Regions from separate parts of the Pigmentiphaga litoralis genome, predicted to be linked through region 2. Evidence: predicted binding sites of a transcription regulator. Region 2 holds the regulator's gene; the other holds the start of a gene.
The links. Region 2 encodes LexA, which represses DNA repair genes until DNA is damaged. Its sites were predicted from a motif close to ACTGTATNNNNATACAGT; they were not measured.
Positions count from the first base shown of each region.

Region 1: recA (recombinase RecA) is a predicted target of LexA. The motif match lies at 2,077-2,094, and genes of this name have one in related genera.

Region 1 covers NZ_JACCBP010000001.1:2,323,889-2,329,706, forward strand. The annotation lists gene recX (recombination regulator RecX) at 1-657, opposite strand, end outside; gene recA (recombinase RecA) at 935-2,032, opposite strand; gene HD883_RS10375 (MaoC/PaaZ C-terminal domain-containing protein) at 2,361-3,407, opposite strand; gene HD883_RS10380 (HpcH/HpaI aldolase/citrate lyase family protein) at 3,457-4,398, opposite strand; gene HD883_RS10385 (GntR family transcriptional regulator) at 4,439-5,179, opposite strand; gene HD883_RS10390 (CaiB/BaiF CoA transferase family protein) at 5,191-5,818, opposite strand, start outside.
Region 2 covers NZ_JACCBP010000001.1:1,059,017-1,064,834, reverse strand. The annotation lists gene fdhD (formate dehydrogenase accessory sulfurtransferase FdhD) at 1-226, opposite strand, end outside; gene HD883_RS04685 (hypothetical protein) at 229-471, opposite strand; gene HD883_RS04680 (FdhF/YdeP family oxidoreductase) at 452-2,794, opposite strand; gene HD883_RS04675 (hypothetical protein) at 3,059-4,000, opposite strand; gene lexA (transcriptional repressor LexA) at 4,014-4,658, opposite strand; gene rpsF (30S ribosomal protein S6) at 5,249-5,620, shown strand; gene priB (primosomal replication protein N) at 5,673-5,818, shown strand, end outside.

The DNA of each region.
Region 1 (5,818 bases), 1.3 Mb from region 2:
GAATGGCTCGTCATCGTCGTCTTCCAGGTCGAAGGCGTCGTTGTCGAAGGTGTCGGACAGGTCGGCAACGAAGCCGATCTTGCCGGTCAGGGGCGAGGCGGGAGGGGCAGACGCAGGCGCGACGCTGCGTGCCACATGGCTAGGCGCAAGCAACGACGATGCGCGGACAACCGGCACGTTGCTGAAGGCGTCGGCATCGGCCTGGGCGTCAGAAGCGTCTTGCGAGGTTTGTGCCGGCGCAGCCGGCGCGGCCGGCGCGGCCGGCGCGGCGGCAGGCTTGGCGGCCGACGCATATCGGCTGGACGAACGGGTGTAGCCGTCTTCGTCAACCACCGGCGCGGGCGCAACACCGCCACGACGCGACTTGGCCGGCTTGCCGAACGACTTGCCTGCCGCGCGCGTCTCGGACGAGCGGGTGAATTCGGAGGAAGAAGAGGAGGAAGAGGAAGACGAAGACAGCGACGATCCGCTGCCGGATCGAAAGCTGGACTTGGCGCCCGATCCGAAACTGCTGCCCCGCGACTTGCGCGCGGCGCGATCGTCGGACGATCGGGAAAAGGTGTCTTGCTGGGCTTCGGCCCGTCTGGCCCGCTCTGTAGACGTGCGGGAATATTCGCCGTCCACTTCATCTTCAGAAGCGGAAGCAACGGGGACCACTGGGCTTGCCGGCGCAACAGATACGGCTGCCGGCCTTGCACCCGCTTGCGGGGTGCCCGACGGCAAGTCCGCAGCGGTATCAGCATCGGCAGCCGCAGCAGCACCATCGGCTACTGAAATAGCACCCGCATCAACCGCCGCATCAGCCGCCTGTCGCCGGGGCGGCACGCGTTTGACGGGGCGGCTCTCTTCAGCCGAGTCCCCGTCGCCATCGGCCCGGCCGCCCTTCGATCGCCCGCCGGGGCGGCCGAAGCTGGAGCGGCCGTTGCCGAAACGATTACTCGTCGTCACCGCCTGCTGCAGCAGTAGCGGGAGCGGCTACACCTTCGGCAAGTGCGGCAACGCCGAGGCCTTCACGCACACGGTTCTCGATTTCGCGTGCCAGTGCGGGACGCTCTTTCAGGAACTCGCGGGCATTGTCCTTGCCCTGGCCGATACGTTCGCCGTTATAGCTGAACCACGAGCCCGACTTTTCGACGATGTTGGCCGATACGCCCAGGTCGATGATTTCACCTTCGCGCGAGATGCCGGCACCGTACATGATGTCGAATTCTGCGCTCTTGAACGGAGGCGCGATCTTGTTCTTGACGACCTTGACGCGGGTTTCGTTGCCGACCACTTCGTCGCCCTTCTTGATCGAGCCGGTACGACGAATGTCGAGACGGACCGACGCGTAGAACTTGAGCGCGTTACCGCCAGTGGTGGTTTCGGGGTTGCCGAACATGACACCGATCTTCATCCGGATCTGGTTGATGAAGATGACCATGCAGTTGGTCCGCTTGATCGAGGCGGTCAGCTTGCGCAGCGCCTGGCTCATCAGACGGGCTTGCAGGCCCGGCAGCGAGTCGCCCATTTCGCCTTCGATTTCAGCCTTCGGCACCAGCGCCGCGACCGAGTCGATGACGATCAGGTCGACCGATCCCGAGCGCACCAGGGCGTCGGTGATTTCCAGCGCCTGTTCACCCGTGTCAGGTTGCGAGATCAGCAGGTCGGTCAGGTTCACGCCCAGCTTGGACGCGTATTGCACGTCGAGCGCGTGTTCCGCGTCGATGAATGCGCACGTGCCGCCCAGCTTTTGCATTTCGGCCACGACCTGCAGCGTGAGCGTGGTCTTGCCCGACGATTCCGGACCGTAGATCTCGATCACCCGCCCCCGTGGCAACCCACCGACGCCAAGTGCGATATCCAATCCGAGCGAACCGGTGGAGACGATCTGGATGTCGTGCTCGACCTGGTTGTCGCCGTAGCGCATGACCGAGCCTTTGCCGAACTGCTTGTCGATCTGCGACAAGGCAGCGGCCAGCGCCTTGCTGCGCTCGGCCTGGGCATTGGCGGCAGCGGCTGCTGCGGCTTTGGAAACTTTGGTGTCGTCCATTTTTGAGTCCCTTGTGGAATGGGCGGATTATTGCATCGCCTGATACTGTATAAAAAAACAGTATGTGACCGCAAGGTCCTTCGGACAAAAAGGTCCAAAAGCATGGATTTCGCGCAACATCTGGTGCACGCGCGACCCTCTCCCCTGCTGCGCCGGCCGGCTGCCGCGTCATGGCGCGTTTGCCGGTCGTCGTCCTCACACTGCCTGTGGCGGCATCGGCCTGAAGCCATTGTGCCGCCGTCAAAGGAATGTGCGGCCACCGCCCGCTCACGCAAGGGGCAAACGGCAAAATAACTGTGTTTATTTACAGTATTTTTTGCAAGGGGACTCAGTAGCCCGCATCGCCGTACGGATTCGGGGCGGACCGCCGGTAGACCATCAGCACGCGCTGGTAGGAATTGACGAATTCCCCGCGCTGGTTGTGCACTTCGGTCAGCACCGTCACCACGCCTTCGTCGGGACGGGATTTGGACAGACGGGTATCGAGCACGGTGGAACGGGCTTCGATCGTATCGCCCGCCATCAGGTCAACACCGAACTTGACGTCACTCCACCCCAGGTTGACGGTCACCCGCCCGAACGTCCGGGTCGAAAGCGCCACGGCAATGCCGATACCCCAGGTCTGGATCACGACAGGCCCGGCCAGCCCTGCCGACCTGGCATATTCGGCATCATGGGTCTGCGGATTCCAGTCCAGCGATCGCAACGCGTGCAGCACGGCCTCTTCGGCCAGGATGGTGCGGCGGGGCGAATGGATGAAGGTCTCGCCGACGCGCAGGTCCTCGAAAAAGATGCCGACCTGCTCCAACCAGGCCCCATCCGGCCGTTGCAGGTGCGACGCGAACCGGCTTTCCAGCGCGGGACGGTCGGGGCACTGTTCGCGATCCGGACCGGCGGCCGACCGCCACAGCTCGATCGTGTAGTCCAGCGTCGCGACTTTTTCGCCATGCTGGTTGAATCCTTCGGTGCGCAGCACCACCCTGCCCAGGTCGCCGTCGATGTCCTCGACGCCCACCACTTCGCTTTCGACATACAAGGTATCGCCCGCGAACATGGCCTTGGTCAGCGCAATGCTGGACATGGCCACAATCCGGCGCCGCCTGCCGAATGTCTTGGTCGTCATGCCGATCAGCCGCTGAAGGGTCAGCGTGCTGACCATGATGTTCTTGCGCCAGCTGGTGTGCTCGGCAAAACACTGGTCGAAATGCACCATGGCCGAGTTGACCGAATCCAGAGCCTCATTCACGTTGTCCTGCTGCGAAAACGTGATGCCGGGGCGGTGAATGAACTTTTGGCCCACGCTCAGGTGGTCGTAGCCCAGGCCGAAACGTTCAAAGTACGTGTGATCGTCGACGCGATAGTAGGAGGTGTGCATGGTGGAATCCATCCGGGCGAAGTCAAGAAAGAAGGCGGACAAGCCGCGGTCAGACGGCGCGCTGCGTGATGCGTAGCGCTTGCAGATAGACGGGTTCGTCGACCATCTTGCCGTCGACCGTGCAGGCCCTTCGGCCCGCTGCCTCGAACCCGGCCACCACCCTGCCAGCCCAGGCGGCTTCGGCCGGGCTTGGCGCGAAACTTTGCAGGATGGAGGCGACCTGGGCCGGATGGATGGCCAGCTTGCCAATGAAGCCCAGTGCCTTGACGCGGCCGCATTCCTGCCGCAATCCGGCGTCGTCGGCCAGGTCCAGGAAGGGCACGTCCAGCAGTCCGACACCGGTCCCGGCACAGTCAAAGGCCAGGCGGGATCGGACGTGCGACAGCGCTTCCCAGGCAAACGCAATGCCGGCTTCCACGCAGTAATCCGCCGCGCCAAAGCCGATGCACGACACCGACGGGTGGGACCGGGCAATCCCGGCCACCGCCCGCACGCCTTCCGGCGTTTCGATCAGCGGCATCAGGCGCAGCGCCGGGGCAGCCCGCAGCAGTTGCGACGCCAGCAGGCGCACCTCGGTCCCATCGGCCACCTTGGGCAGGACGATCGTGTGCAAGGCCGGCATGGGCGCGGCATGGACAAAGGCGTAGAGATCTTCGAGCCCGGCGGGTGTCGTTGGCGAACTGATTCGGAGCGCAACAACCGGACGGGTCGACCTGGTGGATCCAACAGGGTCGGAGCCCGGAACATCAGACGAATCGTCTGCGGACGACGCCGTCGATGCCCCCGCCGAGCCGCGCAACGCCTCGACGCCACCCAGCCCCGCCAGCCACGCAAACGCATCGCGCCGAGCCGACGCCTTGTCGGCCTCGGGCACCGCGTCTTCAAGGTCGATGATGATGCCGGGCGCGCCGCTGCGCAGCGCCTTGTCGTACCGGTCGGGCCGGTTGCCGGGGCAGAACAGGTAAGTGGAAGGAACGACAGCAGGGGTCACGCGAGCACTCCCGGATCGGGAAGCGGCCCGCGCGGGACGATCAGCCCGCCGGCTCGCGCCGCATCACCGTGGTGAACAGATGCCGCCCTTCGGGAAACAGCCCGATGGAAGCGACGATGAGGTTTTTTTGCGTGCCGTAGTACCAGGTGCGGGTGCGCAAGGTAGGAGACGACGCGGGGGTCTCGAGCAATCTGGCCTGCGCGCGCGTCAGGCGCACGGCGTCGATCGATTGCCGGATTTCGGTGACCCGGTCGCCCCGTTCGTCGGCCAGCAGTTCGGCAATCGACGCGCTGTAGCCGTCGAGCCGATCCGCCGGCCCGGCGTACATGGTGGGAATGTGATGCTCGCTGTAAACCACGGGCGGAGCGCCGTCCTGCGCGCGCCGCACGCCGGTCACCCGGGTGAAGGCCTGGCCAGGCTCGGCCTGCAGGGTGCGCGCCTGGGCGGCGTCGAACACCACGTCGTTCACGGTCAGCGTCTGGAAGCGAAAGCCCTTGGTAAAGCGCAGGATTTCGTCCACCGTATTGCCGACATGCACGAAGGTGCTGCCCGGCGACGCCGACTCGACGCGGGTACCCACCCCCGCCTTGCGGCTGACGATGCCCTGGGTTTCCAGTTCGCGCAGCGCGCCGCGCACGGTGATGCGGCTGACGCCGAATTGCTGGCACAGCGCGCTTTCGGTCGGCAGGAGCGCCCCGGCCGGATACTGTCCGCCGCGTATCTGCTTGAGGAGAGTCTGCGCGAGCATCATGTATTGCGTGCCCGCATTGCGTTGAGCCATCGTTCTGCACTTCAGAGTACGCCAAGGGTTCTCAGTCTACCCTGCTCATCGCGGTCGATTCCCAGGGCGGCAAGGATGTCCCCGGTGTTTTCGCCCAGGGCGGGCGCGCCGCGCACGGGCACCGCCGGCCGCGAGGTGTGCAGCGGCGAACCCACGGTGCGCAGCGCCCCGCCGCCGGGCAGGTCGACACTGGCGATGCGCGAGCCGCTGCGGGCAAACGGCGCGTCCAGCGCCTGCCCGACCGACCACACCGGCGCCGCCGGCACCGAACCACCAAAGATGGCGATCCACTGTTCCGTGGTGCGTGTGCTCAACGCCTCGTCCAGCATGCCGGCCAGCAGTTCGCGGTTGGGCGCGCGGTCGGCAAAGGTCAGGAAACGCGGATCAGTGATCCAGGCTTCCCGGTCGATCGTCTTGCACAGGTTGCGCCAGAACTTTTCCTTGTTGCACATCAGGTAGATCCAGCCGTCTTGCGTGCGGTACAGCTGACAGGGTGTCAGCACCGGATGCCCCGAGCGCGGCTGGCGTTCGGTCTGCTCGCCCGCGTTCAGATACCAGGCGGCCACGTAGTTGAGGTTGAACAGCGCCACGTCGAACAAGGAAGTATCGACATCGCATCCCTGACCGCTGCGGCTGGCT
Region 2 (5,818 bases):
GCGAAATGCCGTTGAACACCAAGGCAATCGCGGTCTCTTCAGCAACGACGACATCGATGGCCGTATCGGCATCGGGTGTCGCGCGTCGAGCCGCTACGGCGCGGGACGTCGGCACGGTGGTCAGGTCACCATAGGCGGCCTGGCCATCGGCACGGTCGGTTCGGCCGCCGGCGCCCGGCGCAAAGGCACAGGCTTGCAGGTCCACCGAAAGGGGAGGGCTCGCCATCGTCAAGGCTGCTGCAGGGCCTGGCGGCCTGCGGGCGTGATCGTGATGTTCCAGACACCGTCCGTCTGTTCGACGCGGACCCAGCCCGGGCCGCGGCGGTTGCCGAAGCCGTCGCCCATCAATGCCAGCGCGCGCAAGACGACGCTCGCGCGTTCGCCCAGGCGTTTGGACAGCCTGGGAAGGGAAACGCCCGTGGGGTATTCCTGCAGGATGGCGAGTAGGGCTTCAGGCGAGGGTGTCTGCATCGGTGGTCGACGTCGAGTCGCTCCGGGCGTGGGCATGATGCGGCGTCAGCATGACCGGGATGGATTTCGAAGTTGGAGTGCGCGCCTGGTCGGCAAAGCTCGACAGGGGCACCAGGCCGTTCGTCTCGGGATAGTAGCTTGCGATACAGCCTCGCGGAATGGCGTATTCCACGAGGAGAAAACGGTCCACGCGACGCGTCTTGCCATCGGTATCGATGCTGGTCAGGTCGACCCAGTCGCCCGCCTTCATGCCCAGCGCGCGAATGTCGTCGGCATGGATGAACACCACGCGGCGATGACCATAGACGCCGCGATAGCGGTCGTTCATGCCATAGATGGTGGTGTTGTACTGGTCGTGCGAGCGGACGGTGGCCAGGTTGAACACCAGGGCGTCTGTCTGCTGGCGCGCCTGATGGATCGGCAGGTCGCGCGGGATCGGTTGCGCAAAGAAATTGGCCTTGCCGGTGGGGGTGTTCCACACCCGTTCGGACGCGGTGTTGCGCAGCCGGAAACCGCCCGGGTGACGCAGCTTGTCGTTGAAGCCGGCAAAATCATCGAACACCTGTTCGATCAACACGCGGATGCGGTCGTAGTCTTCGATCAGGCCGAGCCAGTCGATCCGGCTATCGGGCAGCGTGGCCTTGGCCATGCGCGCAACGATCGCGGGTTCGGACAGCAGGTGGTCGGACGCCGGCGGATTGATGCCCGACGACAGGTGCACCATGCTCATGGAATCTTCGACCGTGACGCCCTGTGCGCCGCCCGCCTGCATATCGATTTCGGTACGTCCCAGGCAAGGCAGGATCAACGCGTCCTTGCCGTGCACCAGGTGGCTGCGGTTCAGCTTGGTCGACACGTGCACGGTCAGCGCGCATTGGCGCAGCGCGGCTTCGGTGACGGCGGTATCGGGCGTGGCGCTGGCAAAGTTGCCCCCCATGCCGATAAACACGCTGGCCTTGCCGTCGCGCATGGCTTCGATCGCCGCGATCGTGTCGAAGCCGGCCGCACGCGGGGTCTGGATGCCAAACACGGCGTCGAGGCGATCCAGGAATGCCTGCGAGGGCTGTTCATAGATGCCCATGGTGCGGTCACCCTGCACGTTGCTATGCCCGCGCACCGGGCAGGCGCCGGCACCTGGCCGGCCAATGTGCCCGCGCAGCAGCAACAGGTTGGTGATCATCTGGATCGTGGCCACCGAGTGCTTGTGCTGCGTGATGCCCATGCCCCAGCACGCGATCACGGCCTTGGCGGCGATGTAGGTGTCGCCCGTGGCGCGCAGCTGGGCCTCGGGCAGGCCCGCTTCCGCTTCGATCGTTTCCCAGCTTTCCGCACGAACGTCGGCCACGAACGCGTCGAACCCGTTGGTATGTTCGGCGATGAACGCGGTATCGAGCACGCGCGGTTGACCGGAAGCCACAGCCGCGTCATCGGCCTCGATCACATGCTTGATGATGCCTTTGATCGCGGCCAGGTCGCCGCCGATCCGCAACTGGTGGTAGTCGGTGCTGATGAAGTTGGAGCCGAGTCCCAGCATGGCCATCGGGCTTTGCGGGTTGGCGAACCGTTCAAGCCCGCGTTCACGCAGGGGATTGAACGACACGATGCGCGCGCCGCGTTTGGCGGCGTCGCGCAGTTCGCCCAGCATGCGCGGATGGTTGGTGCCCGGGTTCTGGCCAAAGATGAAGATGGCGTCGGCGCGCTCGAAGTCGTCTAGCGTGACGGTGCCTTTGCCGACGCCAATGCTGGACCGCAGGCCGGTCCCGCTTGGCTCGTGGCACATGTTCGAACAATCGGGAAAGTTGTTGGTGCCAAATTCGCGCACGAACAGCTGATACAGAAATGCAGCCTCGTTGCTGGTCCGGCCCGACGTGTAGAAGATGGCCTGATCCGGATCGGGCAGGGCACGCAGGTGCCGGCCGATTGTGGCAAAGGCATCGTCCCAGCTGATCGGCACGTAGGTGTCCGTGGCGGCGTCGTAGGCCAGCGGCTCGGTCAGGCGGCCCTGGTCTTCCAGGAAGAAGTCGCTTTCCTGCAGCAGCGACGCGACGGGATGCTTCCTGAAGAAGTCGGCCGTTGCGCGGCGCGATGTGGCTTCGGCGGCCACTGCCTTGACCCCGTTTTCACAGAACTCGAAGGTCGACGCGTGATCGCGGTCCGGCCAGGCGCACCCTGGGCAATCGAAGCCGTCGGGCTGATTGGCCGACAGCATGGTCTTCGCGCCCTTGGCCGCAATGCCATGGCCCAACAATTGGGTAGCGACGCTTTTGAGTGCGCCCCAGCCGCCGGCCGGGTGGCGATAAAACTCGATCTTCTGGGTTTTCATGAGGGTGCCTGTAGTTGCGCTGCGTGGCCCGGACGTCACATGCCTGGGAAGAAGCCCGGCGGCACGGTATGGCCAGCAACCTCACATGTTAACGAATTGGCTGGGAGAACTGGCAAATTCCCCTGCGGCCATGTCGTCTGGCCATGCGGTGCGGCCCCGTCTGGCCCAAAGGAACGGGCCAAAAAAAAGCGACCCGCGGGGTCGCCCTGTAGTACTGACACGTGCCGTGCTGACTCGTTCAGTGCTGACTCGTTCCGTACGAGATCAGTTCATCAAACGGCCGACACCGGGCTTGCCTGGCACGGCAGGCGTGTCGGGCGTGCGGCGACGCTGTTTGAAGGGCCAGGGGCTGCGGTTGGGCGCGGAGGCCGATCCGGAACCAGAACCGGACCCGGCAGCCTGCGCGAGAGGCTCGGCCGCGGCAAGGGAGGCGGTCGACGCGGCGGCCGCTGCAGCAGCCGATGCTGCCGACGCAGCAAGATTGGCCGCGATGTGGATCAGCGACGTGCGCAGTGACCCACGGACTTCAGGCACCGGACGGGCAGCCTTCTGGTTGGCGAGCAAGGCCTTGGCAATCCCGCTTGCCGGCGGGGTTTGCCGCGTGCGCAGGCGGACCTGCGGGGCAGGCAGGCTCAGGCTGATGACCGGATGCGCGTGGGGCCGGGCAGGGTCGATCCGCTGCAGGTGGACCGTATCGCCAATGGGTGACTTGACCTGCAGCTGCAATGGCGCGGCCGACACGGCCGAGGCAGGCAATTGATCGTGACTCTGACCTGCGCTGAACAGGAAGACCGGGCAGCGCGACAGACGACCCGCGAGTTGCAAGGTGCGGATGACGTTGGCGTCGGCCGCGGCCAACGGCGGCATCCAGACCACGACTGCGCCGAAGATCGCGTCCTGCAGGTCGGCTTCGATCGACGCCATGCCTTCGAGCGGCGACGCGCTGCGAACAATGCGGACATGGTTCAGGTCGATGCCGTACTGGATCAGCGTCGGTGCATACGACAGGTAGGCGGGCACCAGCAGCGCCACCGTACGGCCGGTTTGCGTCAGTTGCCGCAGGCAGGGTGCCAGCAGGCGCAGTTCCCCCGCGCCATTGCGCGGGATCAGGATCTGCGTTACGCCGGCCGCAGGCCAGCCACCGTCGGGCAGGGCGGCGTCGAGCGTTGCAAAGCCGCTGTGTATGCCAGGGCGAGTCACGGTCATGGTCAATCTCCGGTTAGTGGAGGATGCCGGCGCGGATGAGACCGACGGCAATGCCTTCCACAGCAAAATCGTCGCGGTCCCGGCTGACTTCGATAGGCTGGAAGTCGGGGTTTTCAGGCAGCAGTTGCAGGCCCGCGGAGGTGTGTTTGAGGCGTTTGACGGTCACCTCGTCGCCCAGGCGGGCCACGATGATCTGGCCGTCGCGGGCCTCGGTCGTTTTCTTGACGGCGAGCAGATCGCCTTCCAGGATGCCGGCGTCACGCATGCTGAGCCCGCGCACTTTCAGGAGGTAATCCGGACGCATCGAAAAGAGGGCTTCGTCGACGCCTATGCTCTTGTCGATATGTTCGGCGGCAAGAATCGGGCTACCTGCCGCGACACGTCCGACCAGGGGCAACATCAGTTGGGCAAGCGCCGCGGGCAAGGCAAGCGGTTCCGCGACGGGTTCGTTGACCAGCCGGATGCCGCGCGACGTACCCGCCGCGAGTTCGATCACGCCCTTGCGTGCCAGGGCTTTCAGGTGTTCTTCGGCGGCGTTGGGCGAACGAAAGCCCAGCTGCTTGGCGATTTCGGCACGGGTGGGCGGGAAACCGGTAAGGCGGATGGCCTGACGGATCAGGTCGAGAATTTCTTGCTGACGGGCAGTAAGCTTGGGCATGGTTGCTCCGCAAAGGCCGCTGTAGCGGTAAGGACTAGCGGTACTGACTGACGTTGCTGACTGACGGTACTGGCTAGCGGTGAAGCTGGAAGACCGACGCTGCTCTGTACGTTTATCCAGTAGCTGTATTTTTATACAGTGTTTCGCTTTGCGCAAGCAAAAGCTGGGCTGAACCGTCCGGCCCGAGCCGGCGGCGCAACAACCAGGCGGGCGGGCGGCCCCTGTCTCGCGCAGGTTTCGCTGTCCTGCCACGCGTCTCTTGCTTTCTTGCCGCGGGTCAGTGATAATCATTGGCTAACTTTTGTGCAAGCGGTTTTCTGTCTAGCGCAAAGCATTGAGCGCGGGCAGCAACAAGCACCCGTAGCATTCAGCACCCGCAGCATTCAGCACTACCTTTTTTTTGGCGCGGATCGATGATCCCGCGCCACCGTCGGCGCCCAGATGCGCCGCTCCGATCCCGCAAAGTGTCTGCGTTATCGATCTTCGAAGCTTGAAGATCGGTCAACCATGGATCGGATTTAACCCTTGTCCGCCTACAGACGCTGGCGGACTAACTCTCTTCGAAAGAAGGGTATCCACAAGGAGCTTCGATGCGTCACTACGAAGTGGTATTTATTGTTCACCCGGACCAGAGCGAACAGGTTCCGGCCATGGTCGAGCGTTACAAGACGCTGATTACCGGCCAAGAAGGCGTCATTCACCGCCTGGAAGATTGGGGCCGCCGCCAACTGGCATACCCGATCCAGAAGCTCGTGAAGGCGCACTACGTGTGCATGAACATCGAGTGCAATCAAGCTACGCTCGACGAACTTGAACACGCTTTCCGCTACAACGACGCCGTGCTGCGTCACCTGGTCGTGAAGCTGAAGAAAGCTGAAACCGCTCCGTCGCCGATGATGAAGATCGTCGAGCGCGAAGAGGCTCGCAAGGTTTCTTCCGAACCCGCCCAAGCCGAGGCTTGAGCGCAGGTTCCACACCGGAACACAGGTCGATGTCCATTCCCTGGGCAACGCGTTGAACCGGGTTCAACTGACGGCGGAAGTCGTCGAGTGCAAGCCTCTCAGGTACACCCCCGCCGGGATTCCGGTGCTGGAACTGATGCTTGCGCATGAATCCGAAGTCATGGAGGGCGGCAGAGCACGCCGCGTCGACATGACCGT